Linked DNA regions of Indioceanicola profundi. The protein of the gene in region 1 interacts with the protein of each later gene in a pairwise test. Links are inferred from orthologs where the notes say so. Each region holds a gene or a part of one and is shown in the gene's direction. Other genes may lie near its edges.

The links.
Region 2: the proteins of hfq (region 1) and rho interact in binary tests that used the Escherichia coli proteins (3 or more experiments, as listed by UniProt). The link is inferred for Indioceanicola profundi from one-to-one orthologs.

The regions. Positions count from the first base shown.
Region 1 is NZ_CP030126.1:1,339,636-1,345,544, reverse strand. Bases 1,787-4,532 are described here. They hold hfq (RNA chaperone Hfq), read left to right. Parts: upstream 1,787-2,908; coding sequence 2,909-3,157; downstream 3,158-4,532. Other genes in these bases: DOL89_RS24765 (hypothetical protein), read right to left, coding at 4,529-4,532; hflX (GTPase HflX), read left to right, coding at 3,216-4,496; DOL89_RS06380 (HAD family hydrolase), read left to right, coding at 2,122-2,826; DOL89_RS06385 (D-amino-acid transaminase), read left to right, coding at 1,787-2,125. Also shown: Trk system potassium transporter TrkA, read left to right, coding at 1-1,193; more of DOL89_RS06385, read left to right, coding at 1,244-1,786; more of DOL89_RS24765, read right to left, coding at 4,533-4,714; DOL89_RS06360 (inositol monophosphatase family protein), read left to right, coding at 4,897-5,700; DOL89_RS06355 (SDR family NAD(P)-dependent oxidoreductase), read right to left, coding at 5,719-5,909. UniProt on the Escherichia coli protein: RNA chaperone that binds small regulatory RNA (sRNAs) and mRNAs to facilitate mRNA translational regulation in response to envelope stress, environmental stress and changes in metabolite concentrations.
Region 2 is NZ_CP030126.1:3,015,555-3,021,561, reverse strand. The notes cover bases 1,354-4,197. They hold rho (transcription termination factor Rho), read left to right. Parts: upstream 1,354-2,064; coding sequence 2,065-3,330; downstream 3,331-4,197. Other genes in these bases: rsmI (16S rRNA (cytidine(1402)-2'-O)-methyltransferase), read right to left, coding at 4,180-4,197; DOL89_RS14445 (YraN family protein), read right to left, coding at 3,788-4,177; DOL89_RS24955 (hypothetical protein), read left to right, coding at 3,568-3,738; DOL89_RS14455 (cation-translocating P-type ATPase), read right to left, coding at 1,354-1,667. Outside these bases: more of DOL89_RS14455, read right to left, coding at 1-1,353; more of rsmI, read right to left, coding at 4,198-5,169; DOL89_RS14435 (penicillin-binding protein activator), read left to right, coding at 5,147-6,007. UniProt on the Escherichia coli protein: Facilitates transcription termination by a mechanism that involves Rho binding to the nascent RNA, activation of Rho's RNA-dependent ATPase activity, and release of the mRNA from the DNA template.

The DNA.
Region 1 (5,909 bases):
GGGCGGCGGATGCCGATATGATCATCGCGGTGACGCTGGCGGACGAAGTGAACATGGTGGCCTGCCAAGTGGCGAACAGCCTGTTCAACGTGCCAACCAAGATCGCCCGCGTGCGCCACCAGAGCTATCTGCAGCCGATCTGGGCAGACCTGTTCAGCCGCGACCACCTGCCCATCGACGTCATCATCTCTCCGGAGATCGAAGTGGCTCGGGCGGTCGCCCGCCGCCTTCAGGTGCCGGGCGCGTTTGACATGATCCCGCTGGCCGACGGCAAGGTGCGGGTAGTCGGCGTCGTCTGCACGGAGAGCTGCCCGATCATCAACACGCCGCTGCGCCAACTCACCGGCCTGTTCCCGGACCTCAACATCGAGGTGGTGGCCATAGTCCGGAACGAGAAGCCCATCATCCCCTCCGGCGACGACCAGATGCTGGCCGGGGACGAGGTTTATTTCGTTGCCGATACGAACCATGTGGGCCGCGCGATGGCCGCTTTCGGCCATGAGGAGCCCGAAGCCCGCCGGGTGATCATCATCGGCGGTGGAAATATCGGCCTGTGTCTGGCCGAGGAGATCGAGGAGAAGCACGCCCAGGTCTCTGCCCGCATCATTGAGGTAGACCGCAAACGCGCCCAGTATGTGGCGCAGCGTCTGTCGCGGACCATGGTGCTGCACGGCGACGGCCTCGACCCGGACATCCTGGAAGAGGCTAATGTCCGCGCCAGCGAGACGGTGGTGGCCGTTACCAACAATGACGAGGGCAACATCCTCGCCTCCCTGCTGGCCAAGCGGTATGGCTGCGAGCGGGCAATTACGCTGATCAACAAGACCACATACCAGCCACTGGTCCACCCGCTGGGCATCGACGCGGTGGTCAGCCCGCGCTCCATCACCGTATCGTCGATCCTCCAGCATGTCCGGCGCGGACGCATCAAGGCGGTGCATTCCCTGCGCGAGGGCTTCGCCGAGGTGATAGAAGCGGAAGCGCTGGAGACATCCGCGCTGGTGAACCAGCCCCTGCGGGACATCCGGCTGCCGGCCGGGGTCATCGTCGGGGCGATCGTGCGCGGAAGCGAAGTAATCATTCCGCGCCCCTCCACCGTGGTGAAGCCGAACGACCGCGTCATCATCCTGGCGGAGGTCGGGCAGGTGAAGAAGGTGGAGAAGATGTTCGCCGTGCGGCTCGAGTTCTTCTGAACTCCGATTGCCGCTTCAAACCTCTCGAAGCTCCCGGAGCCTGTCCGTCCATGCCCCGCATCGCCTATGTCGACGGCAGGTACGTGCCGCATGACAGTGCCACGGTCCATATCGAGGATCGCGGCTTCCAGTTTGCCGACGGCGTCTATGAGGTCGTCACCGTGGTCAACGGCAGGCTGGCGGACGAGGAAGGTCATCTGGCACGCCTCGCCCGCTCCTTGGATGAACTCCGCATCGCTTGGCCGGTCACGCCGCAGACGCTGAAAATGATCATGCGGCAGATGGTCGTCCGGAACCGCATGGCCGATGCGCTGCTCTATATCCAGATCACCCGTGGCCGGGCGCCGCGCGATTTCAAGTTCCCGGCCAAGGCGGCCCCGACGCTGGTGCTGACCTGCCGCCGGACCAAATTCCAGAGCCCGCGGCAACTGGCGGACGGCGTTCCGGTCGTCACCATCCCCGACATCCGTTGGCTGCGCCGCGACATCAAGTCGGTCAGCCTGCTGCCGCAGGTTCTGGGCAAGCAGCAGGCAGTGGAGAAGGGAGCTTTCGAAGCGTGGCAGATCGATCCGGACGGCACAGTGACGGAGGGCTGTTCCTCCAATGCCTGGATCGTGACGGAGGCGGGTGCGCTGGTCACCCGCCCGGCCAGTAGTCTGATCCTCAACGGCATCACCCGCCAGAGCCTGATCCGCCTTGCCGCGGGCCTCGGAATCCCGTTCGAGGAGCGCGCCTTTACCCTGGATGAGGCGTACCGGGCGAAAGAAGCCTTCATCTCAAGCGCCAGCACCTTCGTCCTTCCGGTTACCAGCATCGACGGGAAGCCTGTCGGGAACGGAAAGCCGGGACCGCTCGGCCGGCAATTGCGACAGGCCTATATGAACCATGTCGGCACGCCCGATCCAGTGCCGCTGCCGGCGGAGAATGCATGATGACCGCCACCATTCCCGACACGCTGCCCCGGGCCATCCTGTTCGATTGGGACAACACGCTTGTCAGCAACTGGGGATGCGTCGTTGCTTCGATCAACGCTGCCCTGACCGCGTTCGGGATGGAACCCTGGACCATGGAGGAGGGCTATAAGCGCATCCGCCACAGCCTGCGGGACAGCTTCCCGACGATCTTCGGTGACGATTGGCACCGCGCGCGGGACATCTTCTATGCCCACTTCGAGCAGAACCACATCGCCTACCTGGAACCGCTGGCAGGAGCCGAGAGGCTGCTGAAGGAACTGCATGCGAGCGGTATCTATCTGGCGGTGGTTTCCAACAAGAAGGGGCAGTTCCTTCGTGCCGAAGCGACGCATCTGGGTTGGGACGGCTACTTCGGACGGCTGGTCGGCGCTACGGATGCACCGACGGACAAGCCGGCAGTCGCGCCGGTTGAAATGGCCTTGTCACCATCGGGCATTCCGCCTGGGCGGGATGTCTGGTTCGTGGGGGACGCCGATGTCGATATGGAATGCGCACACCGGGCCGGATGTCTTCCTGTTCTGGTCGGCTCGACCCCGACCGATGGGCCGAACCTGGACCGTTTCCCGCCGGCATATCGGTTGGATGGCTGTGCTGCGATTTCCGCCTTGGTGCAGCGGATTGGTGATACCATATCCGTCAAGGCGGCGGCGCGTCCGTGACCGGGGCTTCCGGCAGACTCGCCGCATCCGTCGTCTGGGTTCGTAAGAACCCCAAAAAACTGAGCAAAGCGAGGCTGCTCCAATGTCAGAAAAATCACAGAACGTTCAGGACGTATTTCTGAATCACGTCCGTAAGAACAAGACGCCCGTCACCGTCTTTCTGGTCAACGGCGTGAAGCTACAGGGTATCATCACTTGGTTCGATAATTTTTCCGTGCTTCTGCGCCGCGATGCCCATTCGCAGCTTGTCTATAAGCACGCGATTTCGACTGTGATGCCGGCTCACCCGATTCAGCTTTTTGAGCCGGCCAAGGAGGCCGACCACGACTAATATATCTGTTTCCGACGTGCGCGGGCCTGCAACCCGCGCCGTCGTCATCCACCCGGTCATGCCCGGCGACCGGGACGACAGCCGCGCTCCCGCGGCGCGCCTGGAAGAGGCGGCCGGGCTTGCACTCGCCATTGATCTCGAAGTCGCATTCGCCACCTGCGTGCGTGTCACACGCCCGCGTCCGGCCACCCTTCTGGGCACCGGCGCTGTGGAGGAGATCGGGCGGCGCGCCGAGGAGGCCGAGGCTCAACTGGTCATCGTCGACCATGCCCTTACGCCCATTCAGCAGCGCAATCTGGAACGGGAATGGAAGGTGAAGGTCATCGACCGCACCGGCCTGATCCTGGAAATCTTCGGCGCCCGCGCCCGGACCCGTGAGGGCCAGTTGCAGGTCGAACTGGCGGCGCTGACATATCAGCGTTCCCGTCTCGTCCGGTCCTGGACCCATCTGGAGCGGCAGCGCGGCGGCTTCGGCTTCCTCGGCGGTCCTGGCGAAAGCCAGATCGAGCTGGACCGGCGGCTGATCGGCGACCGCATTGTCAAGCTGAAGAGTGAACTGGATGAGGTGAGGCGCACCCGCGGCCTGCACCGTAAGGCGCGGGAGAAGGTGCCCTATCCGGTGGTGGCGCTGGTCGGCTACACCAATGCCGGGAAGTCGACGCTGTTCAACCGGATGGCCGGGGCGGAGGTGTTCGCCAAGGACCTTCTGTTTGCCACGCTGGACCCGACCATGCGGTCCATCGTGCTTCCGTCGAATCGCAAGATCATCCTGTCGGACACGGTCGGCTTTATCTCCGACCTGCCGCACGGGCTTGTGGAAGCGTTCCGCGCCACGCTTGAGGAAGTTCAGGCCGCTGACATCATCCTGCATGTCCGGGACGTTTCCCACCCGGACACAGAGGCCCAGAAGGCCGATGTGGAGCAGGTTCTGAAAGACCTCGGCATCACGGCGGACACGGACGACCGCTTGGTCGAGGTGCTGAACAAGGTCGATCTGCTGCCGGAGGAGGAACGGGAGTCGTTGCTGCGCCAAGCCCGCCGGGCTGGCGGCACAGTCGCGATTTCCGCCCTGACCGGTGAAGGGATCGACACTCTGTTCGACTTCATCGACCGCCGGATGGTCGCCGGGCGGGATGTTATCGAGCTTGCGGTGGATCTGGCCGATGGCGCTGCGATCGCATGGCTGCACAGCCGAGGCGAAATCCTCGACCGCAGCGATGATGAGACCAACGCCCATCTGCGGGTGGCGCTGGAACCGGCCGACGTGGCGCGCTTCACCGGCCGGTTCGGCTATGAGGTACAGCCCATGCCGCCGGTGCAGGAAGCACGCCGTGCATAATGGGCGGGCCGGTTCGCCGGCCCGCCTTTCTCTCATGTCTGGTTCGGCTTGGGATGATCGACGCCCTGGATCGCAGGCCGGTCCGGCTTCTTCTCTCCAGGCTGGCCAATCCCCGCACCTCCGGGCCGCGTCGTCCCGGCGTCCTCCGGCAGGTCACCCTGCTGCTGACCCAAGGTTTTCTCCGAATCTTTCCCACCTTGTTCGTTCCGGTCCGCCATCTGGCCCTCCTTTGAAGCGATGAGGTCCGGACCAACCATTCCCAGGCTGCCACGTCACGCAGGGACTTGCATGCTACTGGCGGAAAGTCGCCCTTGGGTACGGCGCATTTGAAGCCGCACCCGTTTAGCCCTATGAAGGTCCGTCCGCAGGACGGGCGCACAACTGGATTGAGGGGGCTTGAGTGACGCTTCCGGATATGGATCGGGTAACCTCCATCATCGCCGATGTCGCCGCGTCGGAAATCCTGCCCCGTTTCCGCCGGCTGGAGGAGGCGGATGTCCGGATGAAGGGCCCCGGCGACATCGTCACCATTGCAGACGAAGCCGCGGAACGCGAACTGACCCGCCGCCTGACCGATCTGCTACCCGGCTCCACGGTCCTGGGAGAGGAAGCCTACGCCGCGGATGCCAAGGTGCTGGGAAGGGTCTTCGAGGAGGCTCCGGTCTGGATCGTCGATCCCGTCGACGGAACGCAGAATTTCGCCTCTGGCAAGCCGGTCTTCGCGGTGATGGTCGCGCTGGTGAGTGCGGGCGAAACGCTTGCCGGTTGGATTCACGACCCGATCGGCGGTGAAACGGCGACGGCCGCCAAAGGCGAGGGCGCCTGGATGGGTGGTGGCCGTCTACAGGTAGCCGCTCCGGCTCCCCTGTCTGAGTCGAGCGGAGCGATCAAGAACCGCTTCTTCGACCGCCGCATGCGCGATCAGATGGAGGAGAAGAAAGGCGCTCTGCGCGAGTGCTTCGACCTCTACTGCGCGGGCCACGAATATCTCCGCCTGGCGAGGGGAGAAGCGCATTTCGCCCTGTACCGGCGCATGATGCCCTGGGACCATACCCCAGGCGTTCTGATCCATCGGGAGGCCGGCGGTTATGGCGCCCGGTTGAACGGATTGCCTTATTCCCCGACGGAGATTGAGGGCGGTCTGCTGCTTGCGCCCGACCGCGAAAGCTGGCGGGCGCTGCACGAGCTTCTATTCGGGGTGTGACCGCCCCCTGGAACTCCATCAGCTCTTCGGGGTGCGATATACCCCGAGTGCGCCCGGACCCTGGGTGGTCGGCATTATTTCGACCCGGTTTACGTTGAAATGCGGGGGCAGCGTGGCCGCCCAGGTCACCGCCTCGGCAACATCCTCCGCGGTCAGCGGCACCGTATCGGCGTAGACCTTCCGGGCCTTCTCCTCATCGCCCTTGAAGC
Region 2 (6,007 bases), 1.7 Mb from region 1 along the record:
TCCCGGCACCGGGCCACGGCCAGCACCGCCTCCTCCCGCGGGGGATCGATCAGCCCGACCAGCCCCAGGAGGACCAGCCCCTCATCCAGCTCCGCCGGGTCCAGCCCTGCGGCGTCATGCATGAGCTTGCAGGCCACGGCGATCAGCCGCCGTCCCTCCGCCGCCTCCCCATGCACGGCGTCCAGCCAGCGCTGCCGGTCCAGCGGACGGGGGCCGTCGGCGTGCATCTCGGCCGCGCAGCGCCGCAGCAACGCTTCCGGCGCGCCCTTCACATAGGCCACGGAATGGCCGTCGGGCGTACCGTTCAGCGTCGCCATATAGGCCCGGTCGCTCTCGAACGGGACGGCATCGAGCTGGGGATAGGCCGCCAGGACGGGCCGCCGCTCCATGCCCAGCTTCCCGGCGAAGGCCAGCATGGCCCCGTCCACCGGGTCGCCCTCCACGCCCCAGCCATCATCCCCCTGGAAGATGCGGGCGTCGTTGCACAGCAGGACGGCGCGGGCGAGTTCGGTCAGCAGCGGGTCGTCGATGGCTGTGCCGCCGCCATCCAGCACCGCACCCGTCGGGGCATAGCCGGTGCCCTCCACCGCATAGCTCTTCACGGCCGTCCGGGCGGAGCGGACGGTCATCTCGTTGCGGGTCAGGGTGCCGGTCTTGTCGGTGCAGATCACGCTGACCGCCCCCAGCGTCTCCACCGCCGGCAGGCGGCGGATGATGGCCTTGCGCCGGGCCATGCGGGTGACGCCGATGGCCAGCGTGATGGTCATGATGGCGGGCAGCCCTTCCGGGATCGCGGCGATGGCCAGCCCGACGGCGGCCCCGAACATCTCCTCCGCCGTATAGCCGCGGAACAGCACCCCGACCGCGAAGGTCGCGGCCCCCAGTCCCAGGATCGCGGCGGTCAGCCAGCGCCCGAACGCGCCGAGCTGGGCCATCAGCGGCGTCTCGCCCTGCTCCGTCCGTGCCAGCAGCGCGCCGATGCGGCCGATCTCCGTGGCGTCGCCCGTGGCCACCACCACCCCGACCGCCTGTCCCCGCGCCACCAGCGTGCCGGAATAGAGGCTGGAGCGGCGGTCGCCCAGAGCGGCATCCTCCGCCACCGGGTCGGTGTGCTTGCCCACAGGCAGGCTCTCGCCGGTCAGGGCCGCCTCCTGCACCTGGAGCCCACGCGCCTCCACCACCCGCAGGTCGGCCGGCACCTTGTCGCCGGAGGCGAGGTGGACCACGTCGCCGGGTACGAGATGCTCCGCCGGGATGGGCTGGCGCGCGCCCTGGCGCACCACGCTGGCCTGGGGGCTCAGCATGTTGCGGATGGCCTCCATGGCCTTCTCCGCCTTGCCCTCCTGGATGAAGCCGATGGCGGCGTTGATCAGGACGACGCCCGCCACCACCGCCGCATCCACCCAGTCGCCCAGCATCGCCATCACCACGGCCGCCGCCACCAGGATCAGGATCAGCGCGCTGGCGAACTGGCGCAGGAAGCGCCGCAGGGACGAGACAGGGGCCGGCGGAGTCAGCCGGTTCGGCCCGTGCCGTTCCAGCCTCCGGGCCGCCTCCTCCGGATGCAGCCCCTCCGGTCCGCTGTCGAGCTGGCGGTAGACATCGTCCCGGTGCAGGGCATGCCAGGGGGCGGGCTCCGTCTTCGGCGCAGGGTTCAGGCTGTCCATGGCAAGGGCTCCGCGGTCTTCCGGTCGATCTTCCTCGTTTCTAGACGGCTGCGGGCGGGCCCGCATTGATCCGGCTCAAATCATGCTCCCTCCGATCCGTTTTCCGGCGAAAGCATCGGTTTGCCGGGAATTGGGACGTGTTGCTTTTGTTTTTGACTTGGATTGGAAGCTGGGGTAACCATCTGCATGGCTACAGGCCCGTTCCTACCGAGAGTCTAACGCACTCTCCGGCGCCCTTCCCAGGGGCGGCGTTACCGAGGCCTGATCACCGACACCTTCGCTGACCTGCTCCGCCGGATCATAGCCGGTTCGATCGGGTCCAGCCCGCCCCGGACCCGGCCAGGGTCCAACCCACCTGCCACCCTCCCGCATTGCCCAACCGTACTACCGGACCCCGATGAATCTTCAGGACCTGAAGGCCAAGACGCCCGCCGAGCTTCTCGCATTCGCGGAGGAGCTCCAGATCGAGAATGCCGGCACCCTGCGCAAGCAGGACATGATGTTCGCGATTCTCAAGCAGCTCGCCGACAACGACGTTCCCATCTATGGGGAAGGCGTGCTGGAGGTCCTGTCCGACGGCTTCGGCTTCCTCCGCGCGCCGGAGAGCAACTATCTGCCGGGCCCCGACGACATCTATGTCTCCCCCAGCCAGGTGCGCCGCTTCGGCCTGCGCACCGGCGACACGGTGGAAGGCCAGATCCGCGCGCCCAAGGATGGGGAGCGGTACTTCGCCCTGCTGAAGGTCAACTCCATCAACTTCGACGCGCCGGAGAAGGTGCGGCACCGGATCAACTTCGACAACCTGACGCCGCTCTACCCGGATGAGCGGCTGAAGCTGGAGGTCGAGGTCGATCCCACGGCCAAGAAGAAGGACATGACCACCCGGGTCATCGACCTGGTGGCCCCGCTGGGCAAGGGCCAGCGCGCCCTGATCGTCGCTCCGCCGCGCACGGGCAAGACCGTGATGCTGCAGAACATCGCCCACTCCATCGCCACCAACCATCCCGAGGTCTATCTGATCGTGCTGCTCATCGACGAGCGGCCGGAAGAGGTGACCGACATGGCCCGCTCCGTCCGGGGCGAGGTCATCAGCTCCACCTTCGACGAGCCGGCGACCCGGCACGTCCAGGTGACGGAGATGGTGCTGGAGAAGGCGAAGCGGCTGGTCGAGCACAAGCGCGACGTCGTGATCCTGCTGGACAGCATCACCCGCCTCGGCCGCGCCTACAACACGGTGGTGCCGTCGTCCGGCAAGGTGCTGACCGGCGGTGTCGACGCCAACGCCCTGCAGCGGCCGAAGCGCTTCTTCGGTGCCGCCCGCAACATCGAGGAGGGCGGAAGCCTGACCATCATCGCCACGGCGCTGATCGATACCGGCAGCCGCATGGACGAGGTGATCTTCGAAGAGTTCAAGGGCACCGGCAACAGCGAGATCGTGCTGGACCGCAAGCTGTCCGACAAGCGCGTCTTCCCGGCCATCGACATCCAGAAGTCGGGCACCCGCAAGGAGGAGCTGCTGGTGGACCGCGGCGCCATGGCGAAGATGTGGATCCTGCGCCGCATCCTGAACCCGATGGGCACCCAGGACGCCGTGGAATTCCTGGTCGACAAGCTGAAATCCTCGAAGACCAACAACGAGTTCTTCGACAGCATGAACCAGTAGCCCGATCCCGAACGATCAGGCGGAAATGCAGGCGCCCCGGACCATCCGTCCGGGGCGTTTCTGTTTCAATGCTGCCCGGCGGAGGTACTTCTGTGGCCGCATCCCGAAAAGGACTCCGTCCGGACATGTGCCTGTAATCCAGGTGGAGCATTAATCGCTCGCCGCTCCGACGGGCGGCAGGACCGTTCGGACGCCTGCGTCAAGACGGGCGCCGATTTTCTGTGAGGAAGCATTGCCATGAGCGAGCACATCCGCGAGCCGAAGCTGCACGAATTGCTGGACGATCCCCTGGTGCGTCTGGTGATGGCCCGCGACGGGCTGTCGCCTGACGAGGTGCGCCGCGTGGTCGAAGCCACCTCCGACCGCCTCTCCCGCCGGCGGCGGGAGGAGATGCGGACCGCCGCCTGAATCAGAATGAATGCCCCTCTCCCCGCGGGGGAGAGGGGGCCGGACACCCTCAAGGTCGCCAGTAATCCTCCAGATGCAGGGGCCAGCGCCCCGGCAGCACGATCATCAGGTCGAAGCGGGGCGTATGATCCCGCACGCCTCGGCGGGCCGCCTGCACCTGCCCCGCGGCCCGCGCCAGCCGCTGCCAGCTCGACCGGCCGACGGCGGCATGGGCCAGCTCCTCCCGGCTGCGGGCCTTGACCTCCACCACGGCCAGTACGGGGCCGAACCGGGTGCGCCGGGCGGCCAGTATGTCGATCTCCCCCGCCGGAACCCGCACCCGCGAGCCCAGGATACGATAGCCCTTCAGCCACAAGGCCAGCCGGCAGAGCCATTCCGCCCGCCGCCCCAGCCCTTCGGCCCGTTCCCGGTCGCGCCTGCTGCGGGCGGGAGCGGCCATCTCTATTCCTTCGACAGCTCGAGCGCCCTGGCATAGACCGCCTTTTTGGGCTGCCCGGTCACGGTGGCCACATGGGCGGCGGCGTCGCGCACGGACATGCTGGCCAGGGCATCGCGCAGCAGCCGGTCCATGTCGGCGGCATCGGCCTCCGCCTCTCCCTCCGGCGGGGGGCCGATCACCACCACCACCTCGCCCTTGGGCGGGCCGGCCTCGCGGTAATGGGCGGCCAGGTCCGGCAGGGTGCCGCGCCGCACCTCCTCGAACATCTTGGTCAGCTCCCGCGCCACCGCCGCCTCGCGGCCGCCCAGCACCTCGGCGGCGTCCTGGAGCAGGTCCTCCAGCCGCTGCGCGCTCTCATACAGGATCAGCGTAGCCTTGACCGGCCTCAGCCCTTCCAGCTCCGCCCGCCGCGCCCCCTGCTTGTTGGGCAGGAAGCCCGTGAACAGGAAGCGGTCGCTGGGCAGGCCGGACAGCACCAGGGCGGTCAAAGCGGCGCTGGCCCCCGGCAGATGGGTGACCGGCAGGCCCTGGGCCGCCGCGTCGCGCACCAGCTTGTAGCCGGGGTCGGACACCAGCGGCGTGCCGGCGTCGGACACCAGCGCGATGGCCTCCCCCGCCGCGATGCGGGACAGGATCTGCGGCCGCATCTTCGCCGCGTTGTGATCGTGGTATGGAACCAGCCGGGTGCGCACGCCGTATCGCTGCATCAGCTTGCCGGTGACGCGTGTATCCTCGCAGGCGATGGTGTCGACGCCCTTCAGCGTCTCCAGCGCCCGCAACGTGATGTCGCCGGCATTGCCGATGGGGGTCGCGACGATGTACAGGCCGGGGGACGGTTTACGTGCGGCGGCGGTGCCGTTAGGCTCCGGCGCATCGGTGGTATCATCCGCCCGATCGTCCGGATCGGCGGTTCCCGGAATGTTGCTTGAACAGGTCGGGCCGTCCCGGTCCGGGGGAGTTGAAGGAGCCATGGCGGAGATGACGATGTCCAAGGGTACGGGTGCGGCACGGATGCGCCTTCTGGCGGGGGCGCTTGCGCTCACGGGGCTGCTGGGCGCTTGCTCCAGCGGGTCCAACGTACCGGCCCCGGCCCCGACGCCGCAAGTCCCGCCGCAGGTCCAGCTTCCGGAGCCTGCTCAACCGGTTCCCGTGGAAGACGGAAAGATCAGGGTGGCGCTGCTGGTGCCGCTGTCCGGACCGGGGGCCGTGGTCGGCCAGTCCATGCTGGATGCCGCGCAGATGGCCCTGTTCGACGTGGCGGACGACCGTATCCTGCTGCTGCCCCGCGACACCGGCGGAAATGCCGGGGGTGCGACCGCCGCGGCCGGCGACGTGCTGGAGAAGGGGGCGGACCTGATCCTCGGCCCCCTGTTCAGCCCCGATGCCGCCGCCGTGAAGCCGATGGCGGCCTCCGCCGGGGTGCCGGTCCTGGCCTTCTCCAATGACTGGAACATCGCCGGCGGCGGACTCTGGGTGCTTGGCCTCCAGCCGCAGGAGCAGGTGGCGCGCGTCGTCGGCTATGCGGCGGCGCAGGGCTATTCCACATTCGGCGTCCTGGCCCCCACCACGCCACACGGTCAGGCCGTGGTGGACAGCCTGACCCAGACCGTCGCCCGCACTGGCGGCGAGGTCACGAAGGTGGAGCGCTACACCCCCGGCCAGACCGACGTGACGGAGGTGGTGAAGCGCCTGTCCGACTTCGACCAGCGCCGCCAGGCGCTGGAGGAGGAGCGGGCGAAGCTGGCCCAGCTGGCGGAACAGGGCGACGGGGCGGCCAAGCAGGCCTTGCGCCGGCTGCAGAACGCAGAGACCTTCGGGGACCTGCCCTTC